DNA from 4 places in the Paenibacillus sp. 79R4 genome. Region 1 is predicted to be linked to each of the others. Evidence: riboswitches for the same ligand, from Rfam matches in the RefSeq annotation. Region 1 holds a riboswitch; each other region holds the start of a gene.
The links. Region 1 has a riboswitch for cyclic di-AMP ahead of DMN77_RS21400 (3D domain-containing protein). Riboswitches for the same ligand answer to the same signal wherever they lie in the genome.

Region 1 (4,566 bases):
TAAGGAATTGCTCTAGAAAATAGCGGAGAAGCTTCGCTATTTTCTGCTTTTTAGCAAGTTTTCTGATGAATTTGGGAGGAATGGTCTGGTTATGAAGTTTTTTACGATGTTTTGGGATTACCGCGATTACTTCTTCACCGGTGTGCAGTATACGCTCTTATTGGCTGCGATCGGTGTTATCTGCGGTTTTATTCTCGGGCTTGTGGTTGCTTTGGTGCGGATGTCGCCCTTAAAAATCGTCCGTTTCATCGGCCATGCTTGGGTGGAGTTCCTGCGCGGAACGCCGATGATGGTACAGCTGTTGATTATTCATTATGGCTTCTCGCAATTATTCGGCGTTAACTTTACTCCGATTCAATCGGGTGCGATTACTTTGTCCATCAATAGCTCGGCTTATTTGGCGGAAATCTTTCGCGCAGGTATTCAAGGCGTGGATCGCGGACAAGGGGAAGCGGCGCGTTCACTCGGGATGTCGCAGGGAATGTCGCTGCGCTTCATCATCATTCCGCAGGCGATTAAATCAGTGCTTCCGGCCATCGGCAATGAATTCATAACGATTATTAAAGAGTCCTCTATCGTCTCCATTATCGGTGTGACCGAGCTGATCTTCCAATCCGGCTCTGTCGTTGGCATCACGTATAACGGGATGACACCGTATCTGATCGTTGCAGTAATTTATTTTATTCTGACATTCACACTATCTCGGGTTTTGGGTGTGTTCGAAAGGAAGTTGAAGGCCAGTGATAACCGTTAAAAATTTGCATAAAAAATTCGGTCATCTCCATATTTTGAAGGGGATAGACCTTGAGGTCTCGCAAGGGGAGGTTGTCGTTGTAATCGGTCCGAGCGGATCGGGGAAGAGCACGTTCCTGCGCTGTCTTAACATGCTGGAGACTCCATCTGAAGGCGAGATTCTGTTCGAAGGCGAATCGATTACCGTACGAGGGCACAACATTAACTTGACTCGTCAGAAGATGGGGATGGTGTTCCAGCAGTTCAATCTGTTTCCGCACAAGACGGTGCTCGATAACATCACCCTTGCGCCTATACGCGTGAAGAAGATGGACAAGAACAAAGCAGAGGCCGTAGCGATGAATCTGCTGCAAACTGTCGGTTTGCAGGATAAGCGGGATGCCTATCCCTCACAATTGTCCGGTGGGCAGAAGCAGCGGATTGCCATTGCCAGAGCGCTGGCGATGGAGCCGCATGTAATGCTGTTTGATGAACCGACCTCCGCGCTTGACCCCGAGATGGTCGGAGAAGTGCTTGATGTTATGAAGAAGCTGGCCGACAAAGGAATGACGATGGTCATCGTTACGCATGAAATGGGCTTTGCCCGAGAGGTCGGCGATCGCATCATCTTTATGGATCAAGGCCAGGTTTTGGAGCAAGGCTCGCCACAGCAAGTATTTGGTGCGCCTAAGGAGCAGCGGACGAAGGAGTTCCTGAGCAAAGTACTCTAACCGAGCGATATATTTGCGCGAGGAATGGAAGGGGCGATCCCGGTAGTAAATACTACTTGGGGATCGCCCTTTTTGCTAGTATCGCGAACAGGGATGCTCAAGGTGCTACCAACTCGACTTTTATTCGATCAGGGTCTTCGAAAAACAAGGCATAATAGTCTTCTCCGCCGGCGAAAGGATGCCTATCCTGATAAAGCACGTTTAATCCTCTGGACCGAATCTTGACAGTCAGCTCATCCACTTGTTGCCGTGAATTCGCATGGAATGCCAAATGGTTCAGCCCCACACGACATCGATTGTAGGGAACGTCCAGGTATTTCTCTTTGGCTTGAACAAACACTAGATAAGTGTCTCCTAATTTCCAGCTCCGGCCTTCTTCCCATTCCTGAAACGGCGCATAACCAAGCTCTGACAGAAACCATCCCCAGAATTCTGCCGAACGTTTAAGGTTTGATACGTAAATCTCGATATGATGCAGCAAGCCCAATGCTTCACCCCTCCAACCCAATATTTTCGCTATGCGGAATACCATCCTATCCGTTCTTTACTACTATAGAGGTCGAACCAAAGAAAGAGCAAGTCCGGCTTTTCCAGTCCACATTTCTCATGTTGAGTTGCGCTTATATAGTAAACATATAACTGTATTTGTCATTAATTAAGATTAAAAATACCTTGTTATATCAGGCTTTGTGCGCAAATGGTAACAATTACATGAGCTATTGGTTACAAAGTTGTGATATATTCAATGAGCCGAAACTTACTAGGACAAGTGCGGGGGACGATTTAACGAAAGGCCGATTTGAAATGGAATCATTTACAGATTGGCTATCTTGGGGTGAAGCGCGGATAAAGTAACAAAAAATGAATCTATCATTTGTTACTATTCTCGCGTAGGGAAGCTTCCTTTTCCCGAATCCGACAACTAACTCCGCAGGCGAAATCAAAGGAGGACAACATGAAGAAACAACATACATGGACATTCAAGCGCATGATGAAGACAGCATTGATTACCGCTGGATTATTTGGAGCGATCCAATCCGTTCCTGCGCTGGCCGACTCGTTACATACAGCGAAGGAAGGAGATACATTCTATACACTTTCGAAGCAGTATGGAGTGCCGATGGACAAGCTGATGACCGCTAATCCGACCATCCAGGCAACCAATATATACGAAGGTCTTAGCATCACAATTCCTGATAACAAGAGCAATACGATGTCTGCTCCGGAAATGAAGGCTTCATCTGCGGACAGCGCCATTCTGCTGCCTACGCTAAGCGTACTTGCAGATCAAAAGGTGGTTGAAGCTTGGGGCAAGAGCTTTAATTACTCCAAGACGATCAGCGCCAAAGCGACGGCGTATTCTTCAGCTCCAAGTGAAAATGGCGGATATGGCGCGGTAGATTATTATGGCAACCCGCTCAAACTAGGAACGATTGCAGTGGACCCGAAAGTGATTCCTCTGGGCACCAAGGTGCTCGTAACCGGACATGATCATGAAGGCCTGCCTAAGAAAGCTTTTGTAGCGACAGCGACAGATATCGGTGGAGCGATCAAGGGCAACCGGATCGATATTTTCATCCCGGGCAGTACTTCCTTTGTGAACCAGTTTGGTTATCAGGATGTTAAGTTGTTTGTATTGAAATAGCAGATTATAGATTCATCGATTTTATAGGGCCGTACCGGACAGAAGCTGTTCCGGTACGGCCCTATTTATTACAATTTATTTTTCTTGGTTTGGAGCATATCGGCCACATTAACGAATTGATAGCCTTTGGATTTCAATTGTTCGATAATCTCGGGCAGCGCCTCGATCGTACCGTTCAGGTTAGAGCCCGAGCCGCCTCCGGCATGCTGGAGAACGATCGATCCGGGACCAACCGTTTCAAGCACGTTCTGCTTGACCTTGTCCTTGTCGAGCCCCTTCCAATCCAGAGAATCGACGTTCCAGTTTACGACTCTGTAGCTATGCCGCTTCGCCCAACGAACCTGAGCTTCATTAATATCACCGTATGGAGGCCGAATCAGCTTCGGGCGATAACCGACGATATTTTGAATCACCTTTTCGGTCCGCAGTATTTCGGACTGGAACTCCTGCATCGAATGCTTCTTGAATTGATTGTGAGTATAGGAATGGTTGCCGATGATATGGCCATCACGGTGGATTTGCCGAACGAGATCAGGATGTTTCTTGGCCCGGCTGCCTACGACGAAAAAGGTGGCTTTGACACCTTCACGCTTCAGTATTTTCAACACTTGCGGCGTGAATCGGGGGTCTGGCACATCGTCGAAAGTAAGTGCGACCTGCTTCACCCGAGGACCGCGGAATACAAAGGTCTCGGAATATTTGCGCTGCAGCTCGGCTAGATTAAGCGGCTTTTCACTGCTCTCAGTGGATGTAGGTGCCGTGTCCTCCGTACCTGGTGCACCCGGTGACGACCGTTTGGCTTCAATGCTCCCAGAGCTTGGGAACAACATGAGCAGGATGGTGCAGACGATCATCCAGTGTTTGAGTTTTGTGGACATAGCATTACCTCTTCTCCAAAATAAATGTCATGTTCTGGTATGCCCATATTCATTGAAAAATATGAGGAAATGGTTAATTTTCAAGGTAAGCGTTTTACTCAGGGCTAAATCGTTTTGGAGTGATGTTTATCACAGACTGGTAGGCGAGAAAAATTGCATCTTTAAATGAAGTGTATAAAATCAAGCAGGCGTCTATAGTGTGCTCAAAAAGGCCAGTTTTGCAGTACCGGAGCTCATGTTTCCGATATTTTTCCAAACGCTTCTGTTGGATGAGCATAGGAACTGAGAAGAGGGGCGCAGGAAGTTGGTCGTGAACAACTGAGAGGCTTTCGCAGGCCACATGGCTTCGTTGGCTTTTCGGATCGGAAGTGGGCTTTTTGAACAACCTCAATAAGAAAGGGGACTGAACAATTTGACGGAAGTCATATCCAATGAGGAAGTAGCACCAGGAGTATTTCGTCTGGCCGTTGCCGGTCAATTCGTCGGGAAGATGGGCCAGTTTTACATGATACGCGCATGGGACCATTATCCGCTGCTGTCCAGGCCGCTGAGTATTTTCGATATTACGCCTGGACGGATC
Region 2 (4,566 bases), on a different contig from region 1:
CCAATGCCCGGGCCGATCTCCAGCGCTCCCTTCGTCTTATCCAGCCCTGCTGCGGATACTATTTTGCCAAGAATATTTTGGTCGATCAGAAAATTCTGACCCAGACTCTTCTTAAACGAGAAACCGTGACGCTGGATAATCTCCTTCGTTCGGCGTGGAGTTGCTATATCTTCTCTTATCGTCATTAATGAATTACCCCTTCATCCTCCAATTGTGCCAGTGCAGCCGCGAACTCCTCTCGGCTGATCTTAAAGGCCACCAGCCGCTTATATAGCTGTTTGCCGTTGCAATACCCGATTCCGAGCAGCTCGCCAAGCTTACGTCTTCTTGCAGCCGCTTGAGAGTGAATAATGAGACCTGCATCGATTAAGTCTTCCCAATCGATCAGAGGCTCCATTCCCGCCGTCTCGCTGCGTACTCGGCTCAGCGCCTCCCGAATCGCCTCTGGCGACGCATTCTCGACCCCGATATCTCCCCGCTTGGTCGCATCGGCCTCCCGCAAGAAGGCATGCTTGCAGCCTGGCACGCGCTTCGCAACGATCTTGCGAATCCTCTCTCCGGCATGATCCGGATCTGTAAATATAATAACCCCGCGCCGCTCCTGGGCGAGTGCTATTTTACGCAATGTTCTCTCATTGATGGCTGAACCGCCCGTCTCAATCGTATCGGCCTCTACGGCTCGCTTAATCGCCACAGTATCGTCCCGGCCTTCCACCACAATGATCTCTTTGATCATATACGGCCTTCCCTTCCATGTAGAGATTGTTCAAAAAACCTGCTCCTGATCACAAGATCGCACTGAAAACCGGCCTTTTTGAACACTCATATATATCCCTAAAAATTATACGCTTTAATAAACAAAACAAAAAGAAGAGGATAGATTCCCCTTCTTATCCACTGTCTTATTCATCATCCTAATAGAGGTTGCTCAAAAAGTCCACTTTTTGAACCCCCGCTAATCACGATCCTAGATCTTATTTTCGATATATCCTTTCAACTTTGCAGCCAACTAGTTGAGCTCTGGCTTGGTCGGGCCGATGACATAAACTGTCCGACCCTTCTTGCGGCCGAATTGGTTTGCTGTTTTGAGCGAATCAAAATATACGTCCATCTTGTTGCCTTTAATAGCGCCCCCAGTATCTTCCGCTTTGCGGAATCCGAGGCCTTCAATGTATACCCACCAACCTAACGGAACGACATTTTTATCGACAGCGATCGTTCTTCCCTCTTGAACTCGGGTTCCTGTAGCTGTTTTCGTGCCGATTCCATCCTCTTCTGCAGAGTAGGCAGTCAAGGTTACGTTCTTGAGCATTTTTTTATATTTGAACGAGACTCCGCCCTTTTTGGTCAATCCACTGATGCTCACCTGATCCGAGGAGCGGGAAATGCTAGCGGACATCACAGCAGTCTTCGGCTTCGTGCCCACGGCAATGACTTTAGGTGTGGCCTTCTTAACGACCTCCTTGCCAAGCCAACGCTTTGACACGAATTTGCCATCCTCATACACCTTCTCAACATTGTGTACGACTAGGCCCTGGCTGCCTTCCTGTACGACCTTCGTTTCACCCTTCAGCAGCTGATCATCACTTGTCTTGACGACATTGAATGGTACGGTCTCTTGTTGTTGAATATTATGTTTCTTGACACGAACGATATTAATAACCATATTCGCTGTGACGGCCTGATTCAGGCCTGGAGAAACTTTATCCTCCTGATTCACATCTACGCCTAGTTCCTGAATAGCGTCCTCTACCTTGGCCTTCGTGGTAAAGGTCAGCTTATGAGCGCCATCCACACTGATACTGACGGGAACGGCCCGGACAATCTCAATCCGGTCCCCATCCTCTATTGCGCTCGACAACGATTTGGAAACTTCATCGCCCGGCTGCAATATGATGGATTGTTCATCCAGCACTTTATTGACCAAGGAATGTCTGGTGGTGATTGACTCTGTCTTTCCATCAACAACCAAATATATTTTTTTACTGTTCTGTGTGTAGAACCAAATCAGGATGATGGTGATTACTGCAATGGCCAGAACTCCAACAAGCAAAACCTGACGCAGATGTTCTTGCTTCCATCGCATTGCGTAAGACATGCTGGATGAGCGTGATTCATGGGTATCCTGGTTACGGAAAAATCCCATATCTTCCGTCCTCCTTACATAGTCCCGCCGTCTAGATCGACATATCATGAAATTGACGTGACTACAGATCGATTTTACGAAATGCCATAAAGCGCACTCCGCATTCCTGTCCCAGTCCTCTCGGCATTGGTCACCCCCTGTAAACAACAGTATGATGACCCTACTAAGTTTATTCAAAACAAAAGAAGCCTAAAGAAAGAGTTAGAGGAACTCTGTTCGTGGCTTCCGGAATAATCAGTGATGTATAGATGCACGAGTTGTTGCCTCTCTGGATACGCCTACGAGGTTAGCTGTCGGGTTAGGACGTAGAGAGTCGCCCTTTCTTAGTTCATTCGCTCATGGCGCAATGACCTCGAATTCACCCCATAGACCCTTACAAAGAAATCCTTCACGACATGCTCATTCATAATCTCATGAATTGCCGTGGTCGGTTCCCCCGTTCTCCACACTCGGAGATTCAGCGAGACTGGTTTATGGAACTTCGGTAATCTCTGGCAAAATAAGTCTGTGAGAATCGCCAAATGGATTACTGAAGAAATTCTATCTTGTTTCGATACATGTTGTAAAGGACGAATCAACAACGTTTATTTTAATAATTGGTTAAAAAAATGTAATAAACAGAGTTTTAATTGTTAAAATGCATTAATCTTTCTCGTTTACTCATTTTTTCATTACTTTTTCTCAATATTTCAGCGAATGCCAAATCGTTCCATTGCATTTTTGGTTGTTACGTTGGCTAATTCTTCCAAAGAAATCCCTTTTAATTCCGCTGCCGCCTCGGCGACGAGACGGACGTAACCCGACTCATTTCTCTTCCCACGATATGGGTGTGGTGTTAAATATGGGGAGTCTGTCTCAATCAATAATCGGTCCATGGGAACCTTCATAATAACCTCTTTTGGCTGCTTGGCATTTTTGAACGTAATCGGCCCGCCAAATGACAAATGAAATCCCATATTCAGACACAATTTGGCAATTTCCCAGCTGCCAGAGAAGGAATGCATCACACCGCCAACTTCACTTGCCTTCTCTTCCTGCAAAATTCGTACAATATCCTCATGTGCATCCCGATTATGAATCGAAATTGGCATTCCCAGACTTCGAGCAAGCCCGATCTGATTGCGCAGGACCTTGTGCTGCACCTCTTTGGGTGACGTATCCCAATAATAATCCAGCCCGATTTCGCCGATTGCGACGACCTTCTCATGCTTGCACAATTCCGCAATCCAGTCGAGGTCACCATCCTGCATCGTAATCGCATCTTGCGGATGCCAGCCCACGGCTGCATAGATAAAATCGTATTGCTCCGCCAATTTCATCGTCGTCGGAATCGTCTCCCGATTAAAGCCAATGTTGATCATCCGCGTCACTCCCTGTTCCAGAGCCCGCTGAATGACCTCCTCGCGATCCTCGTCGAACTGTGGAGCATCCAGATGGGTATGTGTATCAATAAGCATCAATGTATATGCGCCTCCCAGCTAGTTCATTGGTTAATTTTTGTTGAGTTCATCCTGGCATCATTCGAGAATTTTAATGCTGTTCTACGAATAGTTCCGCAATCTCCCGCGGCAAATCGTCAATAACTGCAAGAACTTTATCATCTGGAAAATACAAATGGAATTTCCCGCGCTGCAAACCGCTGATCGATCTGACAATATCCGATACTTCGGAAATCTCACGCAAACGTTCTTGACGGTCCAGAAGCAGGATCTGCTTCTCCCGCCCTTCCCCATCCGGACGAAACACATCATAAGGCAGATCCGTTGGAAAATCAATTTCCAAATCGTATTCCGGATTAAGCCCCGCCTTATCAAATGCAGCTCTAATCTCTTCAATTGTCTCCATATCCAAAGAGTCCATCTCTACATATTTATACAGCTTGCGGTCGATGAACCGGGAGCACAGTTCTCCAAGCAGCTCGTCCGTCTCCTTTCTCCACTGCATAAAGGCCGTCTGAACCAACGCTTCATCTAATTGAAGATAGTCCTGTACCGTCATGGTGCGATTAAATAATGAAGGCAAAGGTTCCGGCAGAAACTTGAAGCGATGGCCTTGCTCATACAACGCCTTCGCTCTTTTGAAAATCTGCCTTAAAATGATCTCTGAGCTGCGCGTAACCGGATGGAAATAAATTTGCCAGTACATCTGATATCTGGACATTAAATAATCTTCTACCGCATGCATGCCCGAATCCTTGACGACAATTCTTCCTTTATACGGTCTAAGCATTCGCAGAATCCGATCCATATCTATCGTTCCATAATTAACACCGGTAAAATAAGCATCGCGCAGTAAATAATCCATCCGATCCGCATCCAGCGGGCTGGAGACGAGATTCACAACAATCGGCTGCTCATAATCCTTGCGAATCACCGCCGCTACCTTATCTGGGAAATCATCCCCCATCCGGCGCAGCACCG
Region 3 (4,566 bases), on a different contig from region 1:
GCTCTTTTGTTCCAGGTCAGAACCTCAAGATCCACCTCATTATCAGGCTTACGACGCAGCGCTTCCTCCACGATCGCGATGACAAATGATTTACCGTAACCATGGCCGCATAAATCAGGTCTCATCCCGACCCCAATACGGGTTACTCCTTTGAGGGGAAAGTATTGGGCAAAGCCCGCGAGCCCGCCGTTTTCATCCAATAGGGAGGCGTATTGTTCGGCCCGTAGTGCAGGATTGCCGAATTCTACATCGAGCGCCTTCATCTGCTCCCAAGGGAGCCAGCTATATACGTCATAGGGAGAATCGTAGCGCCAGGTGCAGATGTCTGCGCCATGGTCTTCTTCCATAGGTACAATAAGAAATTTCGGAATATACTTTTCCATATTTACGCCTCCTTGCTTATTGCATGATACGATGCTAGATACCTTTTTAAACTCACTCTAACGGGAATTCTATTCCTTGTAAAGGTGTTAGTGCGATTTTAGAATATTTTGCTTGCACGATGCGCTACAGGATCGGAGATAAAAAAATGCAATTGATTCCGGGCGTGGAATCAATTGCATTATATAGTTATAAATGATGATAAATGAATGAATGAAAGTTAAATGGTTGAACGCTGAAGATTAGGCTTGGGCATACAGAGAATAAGTATATTGGCTAAGGATACGCTTGGCGCCTACATAACGCGTTTTGTAGTAGCTATTGCTCAAGCTGTCGATCCGAACGCCTTTAGAGGAGGAAGAATGTGCAAATTCTCCATTACCCACATAAATGCCTACATGGGAGACGCCTTTACCCGTCGTATTGAAGAAGACGAGATCGCCAGGCTTCAGCTGGCTCTTGCTTACTGCAGTGCCTTGCTTGAACTGATCTGTTGATACGCGAGGTAGGGTTACGCCCATTTTCTGATATACGTATTTGGTGAAGCCTGAGCAGTCAAAGCCGCTGCTGGCGCTAATTCCACCAAGTCTGTAAGGTGTACCGTATACCGAGTCAACAACATTAGTAAGAGTGGTACTCGCAAAAGCATTGCCGCTTTGCATGGTGAAGAAGATGGCTAGGCTTGCAGCGGCTGCGATGATTGTTTTTCTCAAGATGTAAGCTCCTTCCAAGGCCTGCGAGGTTAGCTTGCGGATTCGGTTGAAGGTTCCCTATGGCGGCAGGATTGCGGCCAATTCACCCTAAATGGTTCTCCCGTTTCCCGGGTGCTGGGGAATTCGGCTGTTCTTAGTTGATGCACCCAAAAGTTACGATAGTTACAACAAAGATTACAAACTTGTTACTATTACATTGGTCATTTTACCAAACCCGCCCAGGTTTGACAAGCTTGTCGATAGATTTGATCTGCAAGTCGGTGTTTCTATCCAGGCAGATAGGCATAAAGGGCCAGAAGCGGGGAAAAAGCAGGCCCTTAGACAAATAAAAAACCCACGGTTATGATTCCAAATGAATCTCCGTGGGTTTAAAATTCGTTATTATTCTACATCATCGTGGTCTGTAACTTCTCCAGTAACATCTTCGTACTTATCAGAACTCATAACGCGCTTAGCTCCAACATAACGATCTACATAATATTTCTCGCTCAATTTGCTGATTACAACGCCCTTGGAAGAGGATGCATGAGCAAATTTGCCTTCACCTACATAAATACCTACATGGGATATGCCTTTGCCTGAAGTGTTAAAGAACACCAGGTCGCCAGCGATTAGTTCATCCTTGGATACGGATTCGCCCATTTTATATTGCGATCCCGATTGGTGAGGAAGCTTGACCCCGATCTTGGAGAATACATACATCGTGAACCCTGAGCAGTCAAACCCGGAAGTCGTTGTCCCACCGGATACATATTTCGTTCCTAACGCTCCATCAATAGCAGAGTCTAATTTGGAATCAGCGAAAGCGCTACCAGTTCCGATGGAGAAAAGCAATGTAACACCAAGAGCTAATGTAGTTAACTGTTTCTTCAAGAAAAATACTCCTTCCGATTGCCTACGAGGTTAGCTTAAGGATTCGGTTGAAGGTTCCCTATGATCCCTCTCTAGCGAGATCAATTCACCCAAAGTGGTTCCCCCGTTCCCCGTGGAGGGAATTCGGCCATGATTTCGTAAATAATTGTTATAATTACACTCGCAATTGCTATTACTTGACTTATTATGACAAGAATGATTACAAAACTGTTACTGAATTTCTGCTGTTGTTATTGTAACAAAGAGAAGTATATTTTGGCAATGCCTAATTCACAAGATTCAGAGACAAAAACAAAGAACAAGACCTCCGATTCTGGCGGAGGCCTTGTGGTATAAGGGATTATAATGGTAAAAATAATTTAACTTTTCTGTGACTTCATTTCCCATAGTTGATATTGAGAGGTTACCTCCCAAACTCGGAACAAACTTCGTATGAAAGGATAGCTTTGCTGCAGAATAAGAGCGAGTATTCCGGTCCAAATCCACGATACTGAACCAAAGATGAAGAACAGGATCAGGGCAAAAATGCCGAGTAAGAGAGAGATGCCCGCTCCAGGAAGCACATATCGAACACCTATCAGAATAGAACCCCATAGCCCCTTTTTGAAAAGATAGCCAAATTGTGCGAACAGCAAGCATTGGTCAATAAGCCAGCAATAGATCAACCAAGCGAGCAGAACGGCCGACATCTTCAGCATGGGAGCAATCTGTACCGAGCCTGAGCGAAGCAGGTCTGGCAGAATTCCCTGGACGTGAGGGAGAATCCATAATAGCGGCAGACTGATTAATATAAGCTCAATAAATAGGAACAAGAATACCGGCTTTCCAAACTCCTTCATGCCGCGGAATAGCGGAAGTCCGCTCTTTCGCTCCTCCTTGGGCATTAAGCCATACAGGACTCCCGCCTGGAGCAGAGGCGTCACTAGTAGTCGGATGAGAGCCATACCGAGCAGCAACCCCAGATAGAGACGGATGTCGGGGCTATGCTTGAGCTCGTATTGGCCTTCCAGGAGGAATAGAGCCTGGCTGAGCATGTTGGGCGGGGGATCTGGGTATCTAACCAGGACCTCCGTAACTACTGAATTGACGAGCCTGTATAAAAATAGTCCCCATAGCAGCTGATATAGAAACAGGATGATAATAGAGGGAAGCTGGTTTTTTATAAGACTCCATCCACTACGTATATAGATCATACTTTTCCCCCTCAAAGTTTTGTTAAGGTATGCCTCCGTAGAATAAGCCGCGGACAAAAACTTGCTACGGAAGCATATACAGCATTTATAAAGGTTGGGTACCTACCATAATAACGAGCCGAGTACGGTTTCCAGCAATTTGACAATCGTTAAGGTGGAGCGGGTTCCCACAGGCTCCTGAATCTCCGCCTTCAGGTAGTTGTTAATGTGTTTATTCTCAAGAACGAGCGCATAATCAGGATCGATTTGTACCCAATCCACAGGCTCTTTGTATTGAACCTTGATCTGGAGGGTGTCGTTATCCACTTTCCAAGTCTTGCGCAGAGTATGTCCATCCTTGAACGAGAGCAATATGGTTACCTCTGGATAGTCGGCGCCCTTACGGCTTATATCAATGATGGACTCATAGATCGATCCGTTGCCGCTGCTTGAATCGGAGGGATGAATTTGAATTCGATCCACTGAAAAATCAGCCATTTTGTCGCTATATACGTATTGGTTGAAGTAATCCTTCCACGATCGGCCCGTGATTTGCTCGACGGTCCGCTGGAAATCTTTTGTTGTCGGATGCTTGAAGCGGTATTTTAGGCTGTAGCTGGACATAATTCGCTTCATCGTCTTGGCGCCTACTTGCTTCTCAATATCAAGCAGGACCAGCTTTCCTCTATAATAAGCATTCTGTGCGTATACATCGCTATCCCCATATTTCCAGGCATTCTGGGTTAGGGAAGCTGGAGAAGTGATGATGGCGGATTGGACCGGAAGCGGAAGGTTAGTAGCGAATTCTTGCTCCATCAGCTTATCCTCGGCATAGGAGGCGAATCCTTCATCCAGCCAGGCCTCTTCGAACTCATTACTTGCGATCATTCCGTAGAAATACTGGTGAGCGATCTCATGGATAACGGTACGTTCCAGCTCATTGTAATCCGGGGAATCGCTCTTTGCTCCGAAGGAGGTGACCAGCGTTGGATACTCCATGCCCCCCGCGCCGTTTGCCTCGGCAGGCGGGACTACAATCGATAACGTAGAGTATGGGTATCGTCCATACCACTTGCTGAAGTTGGCTAAGGCTACCTTGGCGGCATAGAAATAACGCTCCTTCAAATCCTTATGGGCAGGATCAAGATATAGCTTAATCCTTACGCCAGGAATCGTGTCAGAAGAGAAGGGCTCTTCTGCATAGATGAAGTCTGGTGAAGCAGCCCAAGCGAAATCATGCACATCATCGGCATAGTAATGGACGAGCTTCCGTCCGTTCTGGATGTTAGCTGCTTTGGTCGGGAAGCCGGTGGCGGCAACGGTATAGTTGTCGGGGACATCGATCTCCACACTGTATATACTGAAATTGGAATAGAATTCTGAATTGCCATGGTATTGATGCAGATTCCAACCTTCAGTGGCTCGTC
Region 4 (4,566 bases), on a different contig from region 1:
GACAAAAGGGAAGGAACTTTTGGACTAGCTTTGGATTAGCAAGCGCCTCTGTGCCTGTCTGTTCAAGGGAGCGCTAATGAAAAATTGAGCTGGCATAAAGGGGAGAACAAGGTGATGCAGAAGCGAAACGCTGTTTGCTGAAGCGAATCTGCATCTGCTTCTTGTTGTAAGTTTCGCACGGCATTATGTTGGTCGGGATATGGTACTTCCCGATTTGATTCGGGAAGGCAACATGGACCCGATTGCGTAATCTACTATTTTGGAGATTCTAACGAAACGTGGTATCGTTATTGGCTTCAAATCGGGGCGCTGAGATTTTTAACGAAACTGGGTATCGCTATTGAACAAGAATTATCTCTTTTTGCTGGTATTTCGCCCAAATAACGATATGGTGTTTCGTTAAAAATAATTTCCCGCTTTTGGGGAGCCAATAACGTTCTGTAGTTTCGTTAGAAATAAAAATAGCTGCTGATAAGCAGCTATTTTTATTTGGTCCAGCATTGGTCCAGCATTGGTCCAGCATTGGTCCAGCATTGGACTAACATCGGACTAGCATCGTGCCAGTATCAGGCCAGCATTGGTCCAGCATTGGACTAGCATCGTGCCAGTATCAGGCCAGCATTAGCCCAGTATCGTGCCCGCATCGGACTAGCGTCGTGCCAGTATCAGGCCAGCATTGGGCGGTAGGTGCAGCCGGTGCGGTCGGTTATGGGCGGATGGCCTGACCAGCTGGGTTAATGGCCCGGATACAAAATAAATAGAGCGGTCGATGAAGTGAGACGAGAATGGTCAGTTAACGCTCCAATTGAGCTTGATCGAGGCTTTCGCCCGGCAGCAGGGCATGGCCGGATATGCCAAGCTTTTGCAATTGGTGGGCGAATTGTGCTCCGTCCTGCTTGATGAGGCCAAATGTATCGTAGTGAACCGGGACCACGTGCTTGGCGCCGATCCATTCGGCAGCGAGCAGGGCGTCCTCCGGTCCCATGGTGAAGAAATCGCCGATCGGGATGAAGGCGAGATCGATCTTATGTTTGCTTCCGATGAGCTTCATATCGCTGAACAGTGCGGTATCACCGCAATGATGGACGATGAAGCCGTTGATATTAAGCACAATGCCCGCAGCAACTCCCAAGTAGACATTGGTTCCGTTCACTTCTACGGATGAACTGTGGAGAGCCGGGGTGAAGGTTAACTTGCCGAACGGGAAGTTGGATGAGCCTCCCAGGTTCATCCCGGTTGCCTTAAGCCCTTTTTGCTTAAAAAAGTCGGCCAGTTCAACAATAGCTACGATGGTGGCTCCAGTCCTTCTGGCAATCGCCTCAGCGTCCCCGATATGATCCGAATGCCCATGGGTAAGCAGGATATAATCGACATCGATATCTTCTGCCATAGCAGCTGCTTTAGGATTTCCGGTCAAGAATGGGTCGATGATCAGACGGTAATCGCCGGTATCTAAAAATACGCATGAATGTCCGAGATACGTTAGTTTCACAAATATCGCTCCTTTTTGGCAAAATAATGAACTAACTCTATTATAGCGAAGCAGAGGCATGAGTAAAATTTTGCTGGCTGGCCAGTGCAGTATTAACATTTTGCGCCTGCCGGATCACTGCATAGCTGTGAGCTATGATGATCCAGACGGTAGCTAATCCCGGTCAAAACAGCGGCGGCAATGGTGACTATTCCCCCGGACCAGGACACATCGATCAATCGACTGTTTATGGCAACGAAGCCGCCAAGCGTCGAACCGAAGGCAATATAGATAGGGTTTGCACTTGCTTACCGAGTATAACGTTCCAGTAAAGGGGAGAGTCCAGAGGTCGTTTGCTATAATCTGTGGAATTCTTATAAAAGAATTCAAAATCAAGAGTAGAAATGAGCTATAGCGAAAATTAGAGAGCGCCATATCAATGTAAGCGGTATATTTTCGTATTCCTTTAAATTTATCGCTTTTTTTGCCAGGAAGTTGGCTTTACAGTCAACCCTTGCAGCGGTATGATTCAATCCATAATCCATAATCAATATTAACCAATTCCGATCGCTTAATCTCTGGGATATTCCAGGGAACGGGGGAACCAACAAGTGCTTGCTGCGTGATGATCAATGCGGCTTGCGCGACGTCTGAAGGGCCAGGGCTGGTGTGAGAGCCAACACAGGCCCATTCGGACAGGGGTGAATCCTGAGGAAGAGACCATGGACTCTTCTCGGGTAGGGCGACTCTCACCGCCCGAATCCGTCAGCTAACTCCGTCAGCGTGGGTATGAGAGAGGAAAGGTGACTGCGAGCCGCAATAAATTCGGCCACAGAGGACCGTTTGCCTCTGTGGTTTTTTGCGCCCTAATTTGAAAAATGAATTGAAATACAATGAAATGATCCATCAAAAAACGCTGAATGCTGTCGTGGATAGGACAGCAGCGGGGGAACCAACGGTACTGAGTGATGTCCGCTCCGCGGGCTTCTCAACCTTAGTTCCATGGGGTGAATCGCTTGGAGGATAATCTATTCTTCAAGGTAGGGCGACTTCCGCGCCCGAATCCGTCAGCTAACCTCGTAAGCGTCAAGGAAGAGGCAACCACCAAAGGCCGAATAGTGGGTCCAAGACCACCCATAAAGCCGCGGGGAAGGTTACTATCTTTCCTGCGGCTTCTCTTGTGTTGTCCTCTGCAAATTCAAGGAGGGTGTTCTCAAGTGGAGGGAGAGTTTGTTCTGGTAGCAGCCCCGAACCCGGTTGGACTGAAGTTCATTTTGCTGCTGATGGCAGCGAAGCGTAATTTCGCGGTACTGGTGAACAACAAGAAGGAGGAAGAAGTCCTTCATAAACTGGGCGTAAGACATGTATTGCGCATCAAGACGGATGACGAGCAGAGCTGGATCGTTCCGCCGTTTCCAATCGGCCGCTGCTATATTTTTGAACTGAGTATGACATTAACTTGTCGCTATTTGCAAATCTGCCGGAGATGGACGCAGGATCAGATTTTCATTATTACTCCGAATAAAAATCCGCGCATGATTTACAAAGGGCTGGGAGCTTCTTATGTCATCCATTCCGTGAGCGGAGAGGTTGGATTTCTGCTTACGGCAAAGCCACAGCTTGAGCAATAAGCCGGAGCTTAAAATTTATAAACAGGATTCCTGATGGGGTGAGTGTGTAATGGATTATTTACAAATGTTCATCGTGATCGGCGTCATATTATTGCTGGTGAAGCCGGTCGGAACTTATATATATCATGTTTTCTCCAATGTACCGAATCGTAGTGATCGCATCTTCGGAGCAACAGAGCGGTTTATTTTCAGCATAGCCGGCTACCGGCGGCGCGAAGGGATGGATTGGAAGAAATATATTATCAGCTTGCTGGCCACCAATGTGGTGTTGATGACCATCGCTTTCCTGCTTCTCAGCCTGCAGCAGTGGTTGCCTTGGAATCCCGAAGGAAGCGGTGGTATGGAGCCGACGCTGGCATTCAATACGGTAATCAGCTTCATGACCAATACGAATCTGCAGCATTATAGCGGGGAGACAGCACTGAGCTATTTCTCGCAAATGGCTGTTATCACCATGATGATGTTCACATCGGCGGCTACAGGTCTATGCGTTGCTATTGCTTTTATCCGCGGGATTACCGGGAGAGGCCAACGGCTGGGGAATTTCTTCGAGGATTTTGTAAAGGCGATCGTTCGTATTCTTCTGCCTGCTTCGCTGATCGTAACGCTTCTGCTGGTGGCGCTCCAGGTTCCGCAAACCTTGCAGCCTGCCACGGCTGTGAACACGCTGGAAGGGACTGTACAGCGAATCTCGCTTGGGCCGGTGGCCTCGCTGGAATCCATCAAGCATTTGGGTACGAACGGGGGTGGATTCTTTGGAGCAAATTCCTCTCATCCGTTCGAGAACCCCAGCGGGTTGACGAATGCAATAGAGATGTGGTCCATGTGGCTGATCAGCGCATCACTGCCTTATACATTCGGTTTATTTGCCCGCAATAAGAAGCAAGGTTGGGTTATTTTCTCCGCGATGATGGTCTTGTTCCTTGGATTTCTATCTTTGGTCTATTTCAGCGAGAAGGCCGGGAACCCGCTCTTCCATACGCTTGGAATAGACCTCACGCAAGGTAATATGGAGGGCAAAGAGGTGCGTTTCGGGGTTGCGGGCTCGGCGATTTTTACGGCGATTACGACCGCTGCGACTACGGGGAGCGTTAACAATATGCATGATTCGCTTACTCCGCTTGGCGGCCTGGCAGCTCTGGCCCAGATGATGCTGAACGTCGTCTTTGGCGGGAAGGGCGTCGGACTTATGAACATGGTGATGTACGCCATACTCGGCGTATTTATTTGTGGATTAATGGTCGGCAGAACGCCGGAGTTCCTTAGCAAGAAGATTGAAGCCAGGGAGATGAAGCTGATCGCCATTGCGATTCTTATCCATCCCTTGCTTGTGCTTGCGCCAACAGCAATCAGCGCTATGACAGGGTTAGGGTACGACGCAGTCACAAATCCGGGGTATCACGGTCTGTCGCAAATGCTGTATGAGTATGCATCCTCTGCCGCAAATAACGGCTCCGGCTTCGA

Region 2: linked by a shared signal. The riboswitch ahead of DMN77_RS21660 (resuscitation-promoting factor) and the one ahead of DMN77_RS21400 (3D domain-containing protein) in region 1 are both predicted to bind cyclic di-AMP.
Region 3: linked by a shared signal. The riboswitch ahead of DMN77_RS22010 (C40 family peptidase) and the one ahead of DMN77_RS21400 (3D domain-containing protein) in region 1 are both predicted to bind cyclic di-AMP.
Region 4: linked by a shared signal. The riboswitch ahead of DMN77_RS03760 (hypothetical protein) and the one ahead of DMN77_RS21400 (3D domain-containing protein) in region 1 are both predicted to bind cyclic di-AMP.

Annotation. Positions count from the first base shown of each region.
Region 1 covers NZ_QJOT01000021.1:35,200-39,765, reverse strand. The annotation lists gene DMN77_RS21415 (amino acid ABC transporter permease) at 92-754, shown strand; gene DMN77_RS21410 (amino acid ABC transporter ATP-binding protein) at 741-1,463, shown strand; gene DMN77_RS21405 (VOC family protein) at 1,561-1,944, opposite strand; cyclic di-AMP (ydaO/yuaA leader) riboswitch at 2,202-2,414, shown strand; gene DMN77_RS21400 (3D domain-containing protein) at 2,419-3,108, shown strand; gene DMN77_RS21395 (polysaccharide deacetylase family protein) at 3,177-3,986, opposite strand; gene DMN77_RS21390 (dihydroorotate dehydrogenase electron transfer subunit) at 4,399-4,566, shown strand, end outside.
Region 2 covers NZ_QJOT01000022.1:12,092-16,657, reverse strand. The annotation lists gene rsmA (16S rRNA (adenine(1518)-N(6)/adenine(1519)-N(6))-dimethyltransferase RsmA) at 1-185, opposite strand, end outside; gene rnmV (ribonuclease M5) at 185-736, opposite strand; gene DMN77_RS21660 (resuscitation-promoting factor) at 1,010-2,146, opposite strand; cyclic di-AMP (ydaO/yuaA leader) riboswitch at 2,406-2,619, opposite strand; gene DMN77_RS21655 (TatD family hydrolase) at 2,836-3,606, opposite strand; gene DMN77_RS21650 (HD domain-containing protein) at 3,677-4,566, opposite strand, start outside.
Region 3 covers NZ_QJOT01000023.1:16,837-21,402, forward strand. The annotation lists gene DMN77_RS22000 (GNAT family N-acetyltransferase) at 1-383, opposite strand, end outside; gene DMN77_RS22005 (C40 family peptidase) at 624-1,094, opposite strand; cyclic di-AMP (ydaO/yuaA leader) riboswitch at 1,098-1,233, opposite strand; gene DMN77_RS22010 (C40 family peptidase) at 1,476-1,967, opposite strand; cyclic di-AMP (ydaO/yuaA leader) riboswitch at 1,971-2,106, opposite strand; gene DMN77_RS22015 (hypothetical protein) at 2,327-3,160, opposite strand; gene DMN77_RS22020 (M1 family metallopeptidase) at 3,263-4,566, opposite strand, start outside.
Region 4 covers NZ_QJOT01000002.1:395,188-399,753, forward strand. The annotation lists gene DMN77_RS03750 (MFS transporter) at 1-28, shown strand, start outside; gene DMN77_RS03755 (metal-dependent hydrolase) at 794-1,492, opposite strand; cyclic di-AMP (ydaO/yuaA leader) riboswitch at 2,030-2,270, shown strand; cyclic di-AMP (ydaO/yuaA leader) riboswitch at 2,376-2,572, shown strand; gene DMN77_RS03760 (hypothetical protein) at 2,689-3,102, shown strand; gene kdpA (potassium-transporting ATPase subunit KdpA) at 3,152-4,566, shown strand, end outside.